DNA from 2 places in the Mycobacterium sp. NPDC003323 genome. Region 2 is predicted to be linked to the other one. Evidence: predicted binding sites of a transcription regulator. Region 2 holds the regulator's gene; the other holds the start of a gene.

Region 1 (3,412 bases), 180 kb from region 2:
ATGGCGCAGCAGGTCGGCGACCGGACGGGCCTGGTCGGCACGTGCGCGGCGGATCGGTGTCGGGTCTGGAACTGCCACTCGATCACCGTAGAACCGATTCTGGTGCCCCTGCCGCTGCCGAACAGCGCCGACGCCCGGCGTCGACTCATTGCGCCGGTCCTGCGGCCGAGAGACCAGCCGAAAGCCGGGCGCATCGTGGTATTACGCCACCCGGCCGGAGGTCGGGCATATTTCAATCGCGGTGAATCGAATATCCGCGGCGCCGCAACGAGAGTCAGCGAGTGTCATCGTCTTCCGGGCGCTCCGGTTTCAGGAGTTCTTCGGGGTGGAAGTGGTGGTTGATGGTGTCTTGGCCGGTGTCCATCAGTGGTGGTGGGTGCCAGTGCACGCGTCCGGTGGTGGGGTCGATGTGGGTGGTCCAGCCCAGTTCGGCGAGTTGGTTGTCGGGCCCGCAGCCCAGTCCGAGGGTGTCGGCGTCGGTGAGCCCGCCGTTAGCCCAGCTGGGCTCGGCGTGATGGGCCTGGCAATGGTTGGCACCCTTCGTGCAGCCCGGCCGGGTGCAGCCGCGGTCGCGGTTGTACAGCAGCAGGCGTTGGGCCTTGGTGGCCAGGCGTTTGGTGCGGCCCATGTAGAGCGGTTCGGCGGTGTGTTGTCGATACACCACCAAATAGTGGTGGGCGTGCTCGGCCAACCGGATCAGGTCCGGCATCGGCATCAGGGTGCCGGTCCCGGTGACCGCGATCCCGGCCCCGGACTCCAACTCACCCAAGGTGGTGGACACCACCACGGTGACGGGGAGCCCGTTGTGCTGGCCCAGGCGCCCCGAGGCCAGGATCTCGCGCAGCACGGCTTTGAGGGCGTCGTGTTGGCGCTGGGCTTGGGTGCGGGTGTCGCGGTACGTGGGCCCGGTCAGCGGCGGCAGCGATGGTGGCGGGGTGGCTGCGGCTGCGGCGGCGGCCTCGACCGCGTCGATCCGCTCGGCGAGCTCGTCGAAGGTGGTGGGCAGCGGTAGCTGTTCCCACACCGACGCCGGATCATCACACGGTGCGGGCGGTGATGCCGGCGGGTTGTGCGGCTCGGGTTGCGCCTCGGCATCGTTCTGCGGCGCCTGCGCTTCAGCGGCAGCCGTCTCTGCGTCCGCTTCCGCGTCGGATGCGGGAGTTGCCTGCGCTTCCGACTCGGCTTCGGCGTCGCTCTCCGGCGCTTCCGGTTCGGTGCCCGGCGCTTCCGGCTCGTCAGCTTCGGCGTCGGCCGGTGCCTCGGGTTCGGGGTTGGCCGGTGAGTCCGGGTCCTCGGGATTGTTGATCCCGGGACGGGCCCAGGTGTCATTCACCGTACCCAGATAGGCCGCCAGCTCCGGATCCACCCAGCCGGTGATCCGGGTCAACCCGTCGGCATCCTGCTGACCGATGCTGATACCGCGCTTGTGGCGCACGATATCGGGCCCGGAGCCATTCTGATTCATCAGATACAACGCGGACACCGCGGTGGCGTGCACCGTCTCGGGCGGGCTGCTCTGGGCCAGGGGCACCAGGATGGCCTCCAACTCCGCGCATTCGGCGGCATCGACATACTTGGCCGCCAGGCGCACCGCCTCGGCGATCACCGCCACATGCCCCTCACCGATAGTCCCCTGCGCCAACGCCTGCGCGCACAACCCCAACGCCGGCTCCAGCGTCTGCCCGGTGATCGACTGCCTAGGAGCCAGTTCCTCGGCGCGGCGCACCCGGCGCGCGGCCTCGCGCCCGGACAGTCGCATCCGGGTGCCCAGCACATCGGCCCAGTTCTTGCCGCCGATCTCATGCGCGCTGGCCCGCGCCATCAACGCCGCCAGAATCCGGTGATCGACCGCCTCATCCTGGCGGGCGCGTTCCTCGCGTTCGGACTGCAACGCCAACAACTCGGCGGTGTCGAACACCGAGAAATCAGCATCCAACAACGCCTTCACCGACGCGGCACGATCACAGACCGCGGCGGCCACCGCGTCCCGAGACTGCACCACATCCGACTTCATGACTCGAACATACGTTCGACCACCGACAAATTATGTCAGAATGTGACATCAGAGGCGTACGAGTCAAAAGAAAATTCTGAGGCGCGAAAGTGCGCCTCAGCCAACGCGTTACATCGAGCGCGACAGGATCCGGCCGAACTGCAGCAGCCGCTCCATCTGCGCCAGGCCGCCGTCGTCGACGGTCTTGGTATAGCGGAAGGACTCGCAGTACAGATCGCTGTCGGTGGCGGATGTGCGCCGGGCGCGGGTCACCAATTGCGTGTACATCCGCAACCGCACCTCGGAAAGTCGCCGCGTGCCGTCGCCGAGTACGTCGAACTGCGTGCTCAGGATGTGATCGCTGACGGTCGACAACAGGATGGTCCGCACCGACGATGTCAGCCGGCGGCGGTCGTCGTCGTAGTCGTCATCGGCGCGCCAGAGGATCAGCCTCCGGCCGTCGGTGGCGACCACCTCCTGCCACACGGCGGTGCCCCAGCGCTCCTCGGACTCACCGCGCGACATGATGAACGCCTTGACGTTGCCGTACTCGACCACCGAGCGCAGCTGATCGAGTGCCAGCTCGGGGTCGCGCAGGTACACCGTCGCGGCGTCCTGCAGGCTCATATACGGTGCCCAGTCCTGGGGCACGCTCATTCGGCGCCGTCCGACGGCTTCAGCGCCGCGGCGGCCGCACGGATCTGCGGCGTCACCAGCATCACCTGGCCGAGCACGCCGTTGACGAATCCGGGTGACTCATCGGTGGACAGCTCCTTGGCAAGTTCGACGGCCTCATCCACGGCCACCGGCTCGGGTACGTCCTCGGCGTGCAGCAGCTCCCACACCGCGACCCGCAAAATCGCACGGTCCACGGCCGGCAGCCGGTCCAGCGTCCAGCCCTGCAGATGCGAGGAGATCAGATCGTCGACATGGGCGGCGTGCTCGGTGACACCGTGGGTCACCGACACCGTGTACGGGTTCAGCGGCGAGATGTCGGACTGGGTGTGCGACAGAGCATTGCGCTTGTCGGCGGCCTCGGCCGCCGTGATTCCCCGCGCCTCGGCCTCGAAGAGCAGATCGACGGCGCGCTTGCGGGCCTGGTGGCGGCCCTTGTCACCCCTGCGGTCAGCCATTCACCCGGCCGAGGTACGAACCGTCGCGCGAGTCGACCTTCAGCTTGTCACCGGTGTTGATGAACAACGGCACCTGCAACTCGGCACCGGTCTCCACGGTGGCCGGCTTGGTTCCGGCGTTGGAGCGGTCGCCCTGCAGACCGGGCTCGGTGTGCGTGACGGTCAGCTCGACGGTGACCGGCAGCTCCAGGTACAGCGGCGCGCTCTCGTGGAAGGCGATCTGCACCGGCATGCCCTCCAGCAGGAAGTCGGCCAACCGGCCGACCAGGGCCTCCGACAGCGGATG
Region 2 (3,412 bases):
GTCACGGCCCAGGGCGGCCGGCTGCTGGTGGGGCGTGAGTTCACCGCCGACGAGAAGGCCGAGTTGCTACGCGACAACCGCCGACTGGCCCGGCTGTTGCACGTGCCGATGCGCGACTACCCGCAGACCCCGGCCGAGATGGATGCCTACTTCGAGTCCTGGATCGACAGGCTGGAAGCCACCCCGCAGGCACTGCAACTGATCGGCGAGATGAAGACCGGCAAGGTCGACCTGCCGCCATCGGTGCCCGCGCTCCTGCGCCCGCTGGCGCGCCGGATCCTGCGCCCCGGGCTGCGGCTGAATTACCTCTCGGTGGTGGGGCTGCTCGATCCGCGGTTGCGCGCGAAGCTCGGCGTCACCTGGAGCACGGCCGAAGAGCGTGAACTGCAGCGCATCTACACCGTCATCCGCACGGCCTACCGGATCCTGCCGGATCGGCTGACCTATTTCCCGCTGGCCTATCACGCCCGCAAGCATCACGAGTGCCTGGAGAAGATGAAGCAGCGCCAGCAGAAGTCCTTCGCCTACAACCTGCCCGGTGCCCGATGAGTGAGGTGCCCGCACCGCCGCCCACCACCCGCGCGCGCAGCATCGCCCGCCTGACGCTTGCCGGCGCGATGATCTTCGCCGGCCTCAGCCACCTGTTCTGGGCCCGTGAAGAGTTTCAGGCTCAGGTGCCGAAGTGGGTTCCGATGGATGCCGACGGTGTCGTGATGGCCTCCGGTGGCGTCGAGATCACCCTCGGCGTCGGCCTGGCCCTGCTGCGACGCGACCGCGTCCTGGTCGGCCGGCTGCTGGCGGCGTTCTTCGTGCTGATCTTCCCGGGCAACATCGCGCAGTACCTCAACCATGCCGACGGTTTCGGCCTCGACACCGACACCAAGCGCCTGGTCCGGTTGTTCTTCCAGCCGGTGCTGATCGCCTGGGCGCTGTGGTCGACCGGGATCCCGCGACGCCGATGAAGACACGCGACACGCCTCGAACACATGTTTGATTATCGGTGCGGCGGCGACTACATTCAGCCCCATGAGCGACAGCAGCGACACCCCTGAGGCACGCTCCGGCCTGACCGAGCGTCAGCGCACCATTCTCGAGGTCATCCGCACCTCGGTGACCACCCGTGGCTATCCACCGAGCATCCGGGAGATCGGCGACGCCGTCGGACTCACGTCCACCTCGTCGGTCGCCCACCAGCTGCGCACCCTGGAACGCAAGGGCTATCTGCGGCGCGATCCCAATCGCCCACGCGCGGTGGACGTCCGCGGCGCCGACGACACCGTGACGCCGATCGTCGCGACCGACGTCGCGGGCTCCGACACACTGCCGGAGCCGACCTTCGTCCCGGTGCTCGGACGCATCGCCGCGGGCGGACCGATCCTGGCCGAGGAGGCCGTCGAGGATGTCTTCCCGCTGCCCCGCGAGTTGGTCGGCGAGGGTTCACTGTTCCTGCTGAAGGTGGTCGGCGAGTCGATGGTCGACGCGGCGATCTGCGACGGCGACTGGGTCGTCGTCCGTCAGCAGAACGTGGCCGACAACGGCGATATCGTCGCCGCGATGATCGACGGCGAGGCCACCGTGAAGACCTTCAAGCGGACCAAGGGCCAGGTGTGGCTGATGCCGCACAACCCGGCGTTCGAACCGATCGACGGTAACGACGCCGTGGTGCTCGGCAAGGTCGTCACCGTGATCCGCAAGGTCTGATCAGTCGGCCCGCACGAAACCGTTCGCGCGGGCGAACTCCTCACTGGCGAACCAGATCTCGGCCTCGGTATCGCGGTAGCCGCGGCTGCCCGGCGCCCAGTACAGACCCGTCTTGGTGTCCGCCTTGATCGGATAACCCTCGGGGGCCCGGTAGCGGTCGGTGGTGGCCAGCCGCATGGACGTCCAACCGGCGTCTTCGGCCTCGTCGTCCGGTGCCGCCGCCGCGTGCCGGCCGCTGGGGACCTCGGGCTCGTAGGACGGCAGCGGCGGGACCCCGACCACCGCGGTCGGCGGCTCGACGTCGAGTTCGGGTACCGACGGCTCCGGCGGCAGCGTTTCGATGCGGGTGGGCGCGGTGTCCACCGCGTCCTCGTCGAACACCGGCTCCTGCGGTGCTTCCGCCGGCTCCGGCTCAGCGCCGTATTCGGGCTCAGCGCCGTATTCGGGCTCGTCGCCGTATTCGGGCTCGTCGACGTACTCGGCGTCGACGAAATCGTCCCGATCGTCGTCGTCGAGATCCTCGCCGAGATCGTCGGTGAAGTCGTCGGCGGGACGGGCACCGGCCTCGGCCGAACGCTTGGCATACGGCGGGGTCTCGCCGACCGGCGGCACCAGCGCCCACGGGCTCTGCGCACTCTGCTGCTCGTAACCACCGTCGTGCAGCACGCCGGTCTCGGGTTCCGCGTCGCGGCGGGCGTCGGGACCGTCATAGCCGTCATAACCGTCGTAGCGGTCCTCGTAGCCGCCGTAACCCCGGTCGTAGTCCTCGAATCGGTCGTCGCGGGAGCGCCGATTGCGCAGCACCGCAACGGCGATCACCGCGATCAGGCCGACCAGCGGGATCAGGCCGAGCAGCCACCACCAGCGCCACGTGTACCACTTGTCACCGTCACCGCCCGACGCCGCCTCGGGTGCGGCCGACGGGTTCTGCGGCGCCTCCGCGCCGGGCACCTGCAGACCGGTCAACTGCGATTGCAGGCCGGCCGGCTCGGTGCTGAACTGATTGGTGGACGAGTCCCAGGAGATGGACCCGCCGTTGAACTGCTGGGTGACGATGTTGCCGTTCTCGGTCTGATCCGCCTTGGGTGCGCCGAGCTCACCGGTTGCACCGCCCAGCTTCTGCCATGCCGCATTCATCGCGCCACGGACGATGACGGCACCGAAATCGGGCGTCCAGAAGATGACCGGCTGGTCCTCGGCGGCGAACGGCACCACCGCACTCTGCGGAGCCAGGCCACCATCGGCTTCGCTCGCGGTGGGAAATCCGAGATCCCCGGTCGGCCCGCCGACACTCTCGTACTTGGCCAGCACCTGACCGGTCACCACGTTGGCACCGGTGGCCGGGCTGTAGAAGATCTTGCCGCCGGCGTAGTTCTGACCGACACCGTCGGCACCGATCGCGTACTGCGCACCCTCCTCGGCACCCAGCGGGCCGAGCTCCCCACCGGCCGCCCGGCGGGCCGCGGCGATGGCCGAGGTGGCGTCCGAGGGAACCTCGACGGCACCGAGTTGACCCGCCAGTTCGGGCGGGACCGTCGTGAAGGTTCGAGTCTTGCGGTTCCAGGAGATCTCACCACCGGTGAACTTCTGGCTGACCACATCGCCGTCGGTGGTCTCGTCCTCGCTGGGCACCCCGAGCACCCCGGCCGATCCGCCCAGGGTGTCCCAGGCGCTGTTGATCGCACCGCGGACCACCCGGGCACCGGTGTCC

What was found. Region 2 encodes LexA, which represses DNA repair genes until DNA is damaged. Its sites were predicted from a motif close to CGAACANNTGTTCG; they were not measured.
Region 1: the regulator LexA is predicted to act here: its motif matches at 2,019-2,032, upstream of ACWDUN_RS04615 (DUF222 domain-containing protein).

What each region holds. Positions count from the first base shown of each region.
Region 1 covers NZ_JBSFSB010000001.1:981,559-984,970, reverse strand. The annotation lists gene ACWDUN_RS04620 (GntR family transcriptional regulator) at 1-78, opposite strand, end outside; gene ACWDUN_RS04615 (DUF222 domain-containing protein) at 275-2,014, opposite strand; gene ACWDUN_RS04610 (hypothetical protein) at 2,123-2,650, opposite strand; gene nusB (transcription antitermination factor NusB) at 2,647-3,126, opposite strand; gene efp (elongation factor P) at 3,119-3,412, opposite strand, start outside.
Region 2 covers NZ_JBSFSB010000001.1:796,972-800,383, reverse strand. The annotation lists gene ACWDUN_RS03585 (oxygenase MpaB family protein) at 1-549, shown strand, start outside; gene ACWDUN_RS03580 (DoxX family protein) at 546-962, shown strand; gene lexA (transcriptional repressor LexA) at 1,027-1,701, shown strand; gene ACWDUN_RS03570 (sunset domain-containing protein) at 1,702-3,412, opposite strand, start outside.